Regions from separate parts of the Vibrio syngnathi genome, predicted to be linked through region 3. Evidence: predicted binding sites of a transcription regulator. Region 3 holds the regulator's gene; each other region holds the start of a gene.
What was found. Region 3 encodes MetJ, which represses methionine synthesis genes. Its sites were predicted from a motif close to TTAGACNTNTANANGTCTAA; they were not measured.

Region 1: the regulator MetJ is predicted to act here: its motif matches at 1,690-1,709, upstream of metA (homoserine O-acetyltransferase MetA).
Region 2: the regulator MetJ is predicted to act here: its motif matches at 1,929-1,948, upstream of metE (5-methyltetrahydropteroyltriglutamate--homocysteine S-methyltransferase).

Annotation. Positions count from the first base shown of each region.
Region 1 covers NZ_CP017916.1:1,437,749-1,441,030, reverse strand. The annotation lists gene K08M4_RS06695 (M20/M25/M40 family metallo-hydrolase) at 1-480, shown strand, start outside; gene K08M4_RS06690 (DUF3859 domain-containing protein) at 594-1,016, opposite strand; gene K08M4_RS06685 (ATP-binding protein) at 1,091-1,459, opposite strand; gene metA (homoserine O-acetyltransferase MetA) at 1,733-2,674, shown strand; gene pilW (type IV pilus biogenesis/stability protein PilW) at 2,844-3,282, shown strand, end outside.
Region 2 covers NZ_CP017916.1:1,205,616-1,208,897, forward strand. The annotation lists gene K08M4_RS05700 (HI_1241 family integral membrane domain) at 1-446, shown strand, start outside; gene K08M4_RS05705 (DUF4250 domain-containing protein) at 568-768, shown strand; gene K08M4_RS05715 (LysR substrate-binding domain-containing protein) at 946-1,857, opposite strand; gene metE (5-methyltetrahydropteroyltriglutamate--homocysteine S-methyltransferase) at 2,137-3,282, shown strand, end outside.
Region 3 covers NZ_CP017916.1:245,411-248,692, reverse strand. The annotation lists gene K08M4_RS01170 (O-succinylhomoserine (thiol)-lyase) at 1-994, opposite strand, end outside; gene metJ (met regulon transcriptional regulator MetJ) at 1,203-1,523, shown strand; gene K08M4_RS01160 (malic enzyme-like NAD(P)-binding protein) at 1,740-3,029, opposite strand.

The DNA of each region.
Region 1 (3,282 bases), 1.2 Mb from region 3:
ATCACTAAGATGAATCTACTTCGTATCGATGAAGAAACTACGGCAAACGTCGGTATTGTTGAAGGCGGTCTAGCGACTAACATCGTAATGCCAGAGCTTAAAGTCGTGGCTGAAGCTCGCTCTCTAAACGGCGAAAAGCTAACAGCTCAAGTTGAGCACATGATCTCTACATTCCAAGAGAGTGCAAAACAGTTCGGCGCTGAAGTAGAAATCGAATCTACTCGTGCTTACGATGCATTCGTTATCGCAGACGATCACCCGCACATTCTTTCTATTAAATCCGCATTCGAGAAGCTTGGCGTAACGGCGAACACCAAACGCACTGGTGGCGGTAGTGATGCGAACAACTTCAACGCAAAAGGTCTAACAACGGTTAACCTTTCTACAGGTATGGCGAAAGTTCACACCACTGAAGAGTACATTGCAGTGAAAGACATGGTCGCAATCACTGAGTTTGTTGTGGCTTACGTGACGCAATAATCTAATCCATTAGTTAGGTAGTCACTTCTATCTAGCACAATGAAAAAAGCCGAGTTCACGTGTAACGTGTGACTCGGCTTTTTTGTTGTCTTAATTTAGACAGAAGTTTTAACCTAAAAACCCCTACGCTTCCAAAATTGGCCTTCGTCTTTTGCAACAAGGTCGAATGTCTTATCGGCAATGATGTTGCCTTTTAGCTCGACCGTCATGCGCCATTTACCAAGCTTATTTGAGACTGGCGCCCAGATGGTGTCACCTAAGTAGAAATCCCAGTCGTTGTTACCGACATGCTCTTCACCATCGAACGGTTCGAGCACTTCGCCAGTGTCGGTGGTGATGTTCGGGTGATAGATGCAGTAGCGGATCTTTTCACCTTTGGCTTTTTTGATATTCAGGATATAGCCAAATTCCACGTCGATTTCAGCATCAACAATAGTGGTGAACTCTTGGATTTTTGGAAGGTCTTTAGATTTAGAATCCCATGTGGAATAAATACCATAAGAAGTCATATCGACCACAACAGAGCGCTTTGCCATTTCAATCGTTACCTTGGAGTTGTTCTATTAATTTAATTCTATTTGCCATTCAGACAACCTGGATAAACACGAGGCTATTCTTGCCAGTCTTTCGCCATACGCTTAATCACAGACGGTTCGATGTCGTGAATACTGCCATATTGCTCTCGGCACACTTCGATAATCAATTCTGCTTTGTATTTACGCGCAAGTTGGCGGTAAGCCTTCATTTCCCAATGCTTAATAAAGGTATTCGAAACAACAACATCTAGCCCTTGCTTTAGGCCATTTTCCGTCGTGTTCTGACACCACTCATGCGCTTGCTGCAATTGCCTAGGATCAAAACAGTACTCACCTTGTTCCTTCACGTAATACATATCCGCTTCGACATGTAATGCATCGTAGGTCTTTGCTTTTGTTGATTTACCCGAGCCAGGTAGCCCTCGAATGAGTATTAACTTCATCTGTCACTTTACAGGCTAATTCGAAAACATGAGTTTATCGTAAATGCGAACTGCTTGCTCTGATAACTGCCTAGTTCTACATAACAGAACCAAGCACTTATGCATTACTCGGGTAGTCGTTGAACATTATAAGACTCCCTCGACGTCGGAAGGTGGCTTCTGATAGAAAACACAAATAATTTACATCTATCCATTTTGGATATCGACAAGCGTATCAAACTACTATAGATTTAGATGTATAGACGTCTACATATCTAGCTTAGGGAGAAAGCTTTGCCTATTCGCATTCCAGACCAATTGCCAGCATCTGATGTTCTTCGTGAAGAAAACATCTTTATTATGCCGTTATCAAGAGCATCGACACAGGAAATTCGTCCACTTCGAGTCTTGATCCTCAACCTGATGCCGAAGAAGATTGAAACTGAAACTCAATTCTTACGCCTACTATCGAATAGCCCATTGCAAGTCGATGTAGAGCTGCTGCGTATTGATGACCGTCCAAGCAAAAATACACCAACAGAACACCTTGATAACTTCTATCGCCAATTTGAAATGGTCAAAGGGAGAAACTTTGATGGATTGATCATCACTGGCGCGCCACTTGGCTTGGTTCAATTTGAAGACGTTATCTACTGGGATCATCTAAAAACCATCATGGAATGGGCAAACAAGCATGTGACCTCAACCTTGTATGTGTGTTGGGCAGCTCAAGCTGGCTTAAAGCTCTTGTATGATTTACCAAAGCGTACTCGTAAAGATAAGCTTTCTGGAGTTTACAACCACGAGATCCATAACCCGTACCACCCAATTTTACGTGGCTTCGACGATACCTTCTTGGCACCGCACTCTCGCTATGCTGATTTCTCTCAGGAATACTTAGCCGAGCATACTGACCTTGATGTTCTTGCGACTTCTGATGTGGCGGGCGTATACCTAGCAGCGACTAAAGATAAGCGAAACGTGTTTGTAACCGGTCACCCGGAATACGACTCGCATACACTTCACAACGAATACATTCGTGATTTAGGTGAAGGCATGGAGCCAGTGATACCAATCAACTACTACCCGAACAACAATCCAGACAACAAGCCTGTTGCAAGCTGGCGTAGTCATGGACACTTGTTGTTCTCTAACTGGTTAAACTACTGCGTTTACCAACAAACGCCTTACGATCTGGATCATTTCAGCGAAGACAACTTTACCAAAGACGATTAAGTTCTTTCTTCCGATTCACAAATACATAAAGCCGTGTTCCATAGGTCGTTGATAAAACGCCAAATTGGACACGGTTTTTTTATGGTGTTTGGGTCGCATTCCATAATCGATCTAACACTTAAGTGTGTTCAATTTCATATCATAGGTTTGTGTTCAAAAGGAGCTGCACATGCCTAACAAGTCGCTATCACCAAAATCCACCCTGATATCTCATCTCACGCTACTCGCCTCTGTTTCTCTGGTAGGTTGTGTTTCTGTAACCGAAGGGCCACCAAAAATGGAAAGTGACCCAATTGCGATGTCTCAATCACGTATAGAATTGGGGTTGGGCTACATGGGACAAGGTAATATGGTCAAAGCACGTGAAAATCTAGAGCTCGCTATCAAACACGCTCCTAGTTATTACCGCGCCCAACTTTCGATGGCACATTACTACGAACAAGTTGGCGAAGTAGATGAAGCAAGAACCACTTACCGCAAAGCACTCAGTCTCGATTCAAGAAACGGCAATGTATTGAATAACTACGGTACGTTCTTGTGTAAACAAGGCGAATACGAGCAAGCTGATATATACTTCAACCGCGCAATTGACCAACCCTATTATTATC
Region 2 (3,282 bases), 960 kb from region 3:
ATTCTGGTCCTATTTGGGTGATGTACCTTGCGTGTGGTTTGGCGCTTTCATACGTTGCTATTCAAGCGACTGAGCAAGCAACCACCGTCGGTATTATTACTACTTTACTGCTAGTGGCACTGTTGGGGTCTGCGTTTGGTCATTTACTGCTGACGATTGCGAGAACACGCTTACAAGCATTTCACCGTGTTCTGCCTGTTGTGGGCGTATTAACAGGCATGCTGGTGGTTTTGGCGACGGTCGTAAATGTTTATTCTCTGTCTGAAGCTCAATTAGAGCCAATGATTTCAACCCTACTGTTTAGCTTTGCGTTGCTAATCTCAGCTATCGTAGTGTGGTGTTGGCATCTATTGTTCGTTAAAACCCCTGAAAAGCTTCAGCTGACTATTTCATTGTTGATGTTATTGGTGGCGGCCGTTGGTTTAACGCCAGTTTGGGCGATGTAGGCGGTTACTGATCTCACAAGCCTTTTGGTGTTGAATCGAAAAAGTGTGATCTGTTTTTTAGCGTGGTGTTGGTAAGCGTTCTAAACTTAAATCTAGTCGGTGTGTTCGTTAGGAGTACGGGATGGATTTAAGCAACGTCAAAGGTTTCGATAGCATTATTTTGCTGGGGATCGTCAACGAAAAGCTTCGTTTGGAATGTGATAGCTTTGAAGAGTTGGTCAGCATGTATGAAATGGATATAGAAAGTGTTGTAGGTAAGCTTGATATGCTTGGCTATCAATACGATCCATTAACTAACCAGTTTAAGTCTTATCCAAGATAAGCAGCAAACTGGCGCATGTTCTGTCGATTGTGAGCCAGTTATCGAGAATGAACAAGTACCGCCATCGTCGGTACTAAAGCTAAAAGAAGAAAGTCACAGATAATCTGTGACTTTTTTGTTTCTGGCGCATGCCTATCAGGTTCAACGCTGGCATAAACTAACCCAACAACGCGTCTCTTAAACGACCTCAATGCCATCTAGGTGACTCTTACTTTGCTGTCTTGCCGTGCTAAAGAAAGCTTGCAGGTAGCGTTTGTCTTTTTCTGAGTTTCTTACCGCTGCGAATAACCTTCTTGAAAGCCCTTTGCCTAATGGTTTGCTGGCAATGAGTCCTTGCCTTGAAAATTCACTGATCGCCCAGTTTGGTAATGCTGCGACACCTAAGCCTGCTGATACCATTTGTACCAACATTAATGTGTTGTCTGCCTGTTTCCATTTCTTTGGTTCAACGCCTGCGGGTTGCAAAAAGTGTTTCACTACATCGAGACGCTGCTTTTGAACCGGATAAGAGAGCATCGTAATATCACTAAGATCTTGCGGTTCAATACTCGGCTTTTCGGCTAAAGGAGAGTTGATCGCGGTGATAAGACGCATCTCAAAATCGAAAAGCGGTTCGTAGTGAACTTCAGAACGGGGCTGTATATCGGAGGTGATCACCAAATCGAGTTCTCCAGCCATCAATGCCGGTAGAGGCTCGAACCCAAACCCTGACGAGAAATCTAAGGTCACGCTTGGCCAAGCAACTTGGTATTCCTTCAAAGCGGGCATTAGCCATTGGAAGCATGAGTGACACTCGATCGCCATGTGCAATCGGCCATTCACATCTTCTTTTAGGCTTGCGAGTTCGTTTTCAGCTTTGGCGATTTGTGGCTGTATCTCATCAGCCAGTTTTAACAAGATTTCGCCTTCCGATGTAAACTTAACCGGCCTTGTTTTACGCAAAAAAAGCTGACCGCCGATACGGGCCTCAAGGTCTTTCAACTGGTGAGAAAGTGCCGACTGCGTCAGATGAAGAGAAGTTGCGGTCGCCGTCAGCGAGCCGCTGTCTCTCAAGGTGGTCAATGTTCGAAGGTGTTTAAGCTCTATCATGAGTATTCCTCATATTTCCTAAGCCAATTCAATATTTCTTAATAATCACCCTACGGTGTTTTTGATCTTTTGTAAACGTCTAGATGTCCAGATGGATTTAAACTGTTCATCTTTGGGCGATTCAAGATGAATATTATTAATAAACAAGATGAATATTTGGACGTTGTCCATCGATCGGATTAGGGCGATAGTTTAGCCATCCAGACGCCTTTGTGAAAAAGTAAAATCATCAAAGGCAGTCTAACCGGAAATTAGAATTATCGAATAAGGAACAGACTCATGACGACAACAACGCATATTCTTGGTTACCCACGCATCGGCGAAAAACGCGAACTTAAGTTCTCACTAGAGAAGTACTGGCGCGGTGAGATTGACCAATCAGAACTTAAGCAGCTCGGCAGCGAGCTAAGAAATCGTAACTGGAATGTACAAGCCAACGCGAATCTAAGCTTTGCAACTGCGGGTGACTTCGCATGGTACGACCATGTACTCACAACAACGCTACTTTTAGGTCACGTGCCAAAGCGTCATGCTGGTGGTTCCGACGGTGAAAAAGCCTTTCCAGATTTAGATACTTTGTTCCGGGTTGGTCGTGGTCAATCTCAAACGCAGCCAACCTGCTGTGGTGGTCAACATGGTTTGGAAAGTGGCACTAAAGACAGTACAGCGGCGTCTGATATGACTAAGTGGTTCAACACTAACTACCACTATATTGTTCCTGAATTCAGTAAAGATGATTCGTTCGAGGTGAGTTGGCCACAGCTGTTCGAGGAAGTGAGCGAAGCGATAAAAGCAGGACACAAGGTTAAGCCTGTACTTCTCGGCCCACTGTCTTACTTGTACCTAGGCAAAGAAGTGGAAGAGGGCTTTGACCGCTTAACTCTGTTGCCTCGCCTTCTTACTGCCTACCAAGCGATTTTGGCTAAACTATCCAAGTTGGGTGTTGAGTGGGTGCAAATCGACGAACCTATCCTTTCTCTGGAACTTGAGAAAACATGGGCCGATGCATTCAAACTGGCGTATCAAGTGATTCAAGGCGATGTGAAACTATTGCTTACCACTTACTTTGATTCGGTAACAGACACGTTAGATAAAATCGTAGAACTGCCTGTCAACGGTTTACACATCGACTTGGCTGCAGCACCGCAGCAACTCAATGAAGTGGTAAACAAGCTACCACAAGACTGGGTGCTTTCGGCAGGTGCAATCAATGGACGCAATGTGTGGCGAGCGGATTTAGCCGCTCAGTTACAGCGCCTACAACCTGTAAAAGACAAGCTAGGAGATAAGCTTTGGATCGCAAGTTCGTGTTCATTGCTGCATAGCCCTGTTGATTTGGAGTTAGAAGAAACGCTCAGCGAAGAAGTGAAAAGTTGGTTTGCCTTTGCAAAACAGAAAGTGACCGAGGTGAGCTTGTTGGGGGCC
Region 3 (3,282 bases):
CAACCCCACCCAGTGATTCAGCCAAAGAAAATAGCTCTAACTTATCTACAAAATATTTAAGTGCTTCAAAAGAGCCCGCAAACTCAAAGCTCAGCATGGAACCAAAGCCCAGTTGTTGTTTTTTCGCGATCTCGTGGCCCGGATGTTCAGGAAGGCTTGGGTGGTAAATCGTACCCACCAGATCTTGTTGTTGCAGCGCCGTCAGAATTTCACGTGAACTCTCTTCGTGAACACGCATACGTGCACCTAGCGTACGAATACCACGTAGAGTCATGTAGCTATCAAATGGTGTGCCGGTCGCACCAATACAGTTGCCCCACCATGCTAGCTCTTCAGCGTGCTCTTCAGTTTTAGTCACTACAACGCCACCAATAACATCCGAGTGTCCGTTAATGTATTTGGTGGTTGAGTGGATAACAAAGTCAGCACCCAGCTCTAAAGGCTTTTGGAACACAGGCGTCAAAAACGTGTTGTCGACAGCAACCAGAGCACCCACTTCTTTCGCTTTACGGCAAGTTTCTGCAATATCAACCACACGAACCAGTGGATTCGATGGTGTTTCGATTAAGATCAACTTTGGCTTAAGCGCGATCGCCGCATCCAGTGCCGCTTGATCCGATTGATCAACGAACAGAACTTTGAAGTCACCTTTTAGTGAGCGTGTGTTAAACAGACGATAAGTGCCGCCGTAGCAGTCGTGTGGTGCGATGATAAGATCATCACCACCTAAGAAAGCGGATACCCATAAGTTAAGTGCCGACGTACCGCAGTTAGTCACAACCGCACCTTTGCCCGACTCAAGCTCAAACAGTGCCGTTTCTAATAGACCACGGTTTGGGTTACCAGAGCGGGTATAATCATACTTTGGCACTTCACCAAAAGCGGGAAACCCATAGTTAGTCGAAAGATAAATGGGTGGGACAACAGCATGATGTTGCGTGTCTGACTCGATACCAGTACGTACGGCGATGGTTGCTGGCTTCCGGCTGCTCATAGGTGCTTCCTTACAAATTTTGCGTCTGAGAATCACAGCTGCTTGTCGGCATTTTGCGGCTGTGTTAGATATATGTTATTCACTTTACTTTCATAAACGTGAGACGTCAACACTTCCAGACGTCTATATGTCTTTGCTTATGGCAGTAAATCCCGCTAAAATCACCACTATTAATTTATTCTAACAACTAAAGTGATGAAGGTACGCAATGGCCGACTGGAATGGTGAATACATAAGCCCATATGCTGAGCATGGAAAGAAAAGCGAACAAGTAAAGAAAATTACAGTTTCTATCCCTCTAAAAGTGTTAAAGGTTCTTACTGACGAGCGCACTCGCCGCCAGATTAATAACCTACGCCATGCAACAAACAGTGAGCTACTGTGCGAAGCCTTTCTACATGCGTACACAGGCCAACCACTACCAACGGATGAAGATCTTCGTAAAGACCGTCCCGACGATATTCCTACTGAAGTGAAAAAACTGATGACAGAGATGGGTATCGAGTTCGAAGCGTTTGACGAAGAATAAAAACAACTCAGTCACTGCCTTCATTATTGATTCGCTATAGCTGAACCCTATTTATCACATCACCCACGACACTACTTGTCAGTGCGCTGTGAATGATAAACATAAAAAAACCGACTCCAAATGAGTCGGTTTTTTATTATTCTTTTTCGCTCAATAGAGCAACCGCTATTAAGCTATTAAGCTATTAAGCTATTAAGCTATTAAGCTATTAAGGCATTAAGCCATATAGTTAGCAGGCATCTCAATACGAGCAACGCCAGACTCAACCGCCGCTTCCGCAACTGCTTTTGCTATGCGAGGAAGCAGACGTGGATCCATTGGCTTAGGAATGATGTAACCTTTACCAAATTCCAGTGCAGTCTCGCCCGCAGCTGCCAATACTTCAGCTGGAACTTCTTCTTTCGCTAGTTCACGAATCGCTTTAACCGCCGCTAGCTTCATTTCGTCATTGATTTCGCTCGCACGCACGTCTAGTGCACCACGGAAAATGAATGGGAAACAAAGTACGTTGTTTACTTGGTTAGGGTAATCACTACGGCCTGTACCCATGATTAGGTCAGAACGAACTTCGTGTGCAAGCTCAGGCTTGATCTCTGGATCTGGGTTTGAACATGCAAACACAACCGGCTTATCAGCCATCAGCGTAAGAGCCTTAGCTGGTAGCAGATTAGGACCCGATACACCCAAGAACAGATCAGCGCCTTCGATAACATCTTCAAGCGTGCGCTTGTCGGTGTTATTTGCGAACAGCTCTTTGTATTCATTCAAGTCATCACGACGAGTGTGGATCACACCTTTACGGTCAAGCATGTAGATCTTCTCACGCTGAGCGCCACACTTAATCAGTAGCTCCATACAAGCAACCGCCGCTGCGCCAGCACCTAAACAAACGATCTTACACTCTTCCAGTTTCTTACCTTGAAGCTCAATCGCATTCAGCATACCTGCTGCCGTAACAATCGCAGTACCGTGTTGGTCATCGTGGAATACAGGTACATCACAACGCTCAATCAGGCGACGCTCGATTTCAAAACAGTCTGGTGCTTTGATGTCTTCTAAGTTAATACCGCCAAATGTATCTGCGATATTCGCAACCGTATCAACGAACTCATCGATTGTGCGGTGTTTTACTTCAATATCGATAGAATCTAAACCAGCAAAACGCTTAAACAGTAGCGCTTTACCTTCCATAACCGGTTTAGAAGCAATAGGACCAAGATTGCCTAAGCCAAGAATTGCAGTACCGTTAGAGATAACTGCAACCATGTTGCCTTTACCTGTGTACTTGTAAACGTTATCGACGTTCTGTGCAATCTCGCGAACAGGCTCAGCTACACCTGGGCTGTATGCCAGTGCTAGGTCTTCTGCAGAGTTTGCAGGCTTCGTCAGTTCTACGGCAATTTTGCCTGGAATTGGGAACTCATGATAATCAAGAGCTTGCTGACGGAATTGTTCTTGAGGCGATAACGCTTGAGAGGATTGATCTTGGCGGCTGTCTTCAGACATAGGTGTAGGTTCCTAGGATATTATTATTTGGGGGATCTTGTTCATGTTAATGGATGTACTTCAAAGTTCCTAGGTGGTTGAAGCATCTGTATCATTAAAAAACGAGATTTCACTACTAATAAGACCAGTGGGCAGTTGAAATTACTATCGCCTGCTCAACTTTAGAGCGAATTTCGAGGAAAGAGTGTTGGGATAAGTGATTAAGTAAGATTTACGTCAGTAACCTATTACTTTAACTGACCTAATAATGAAA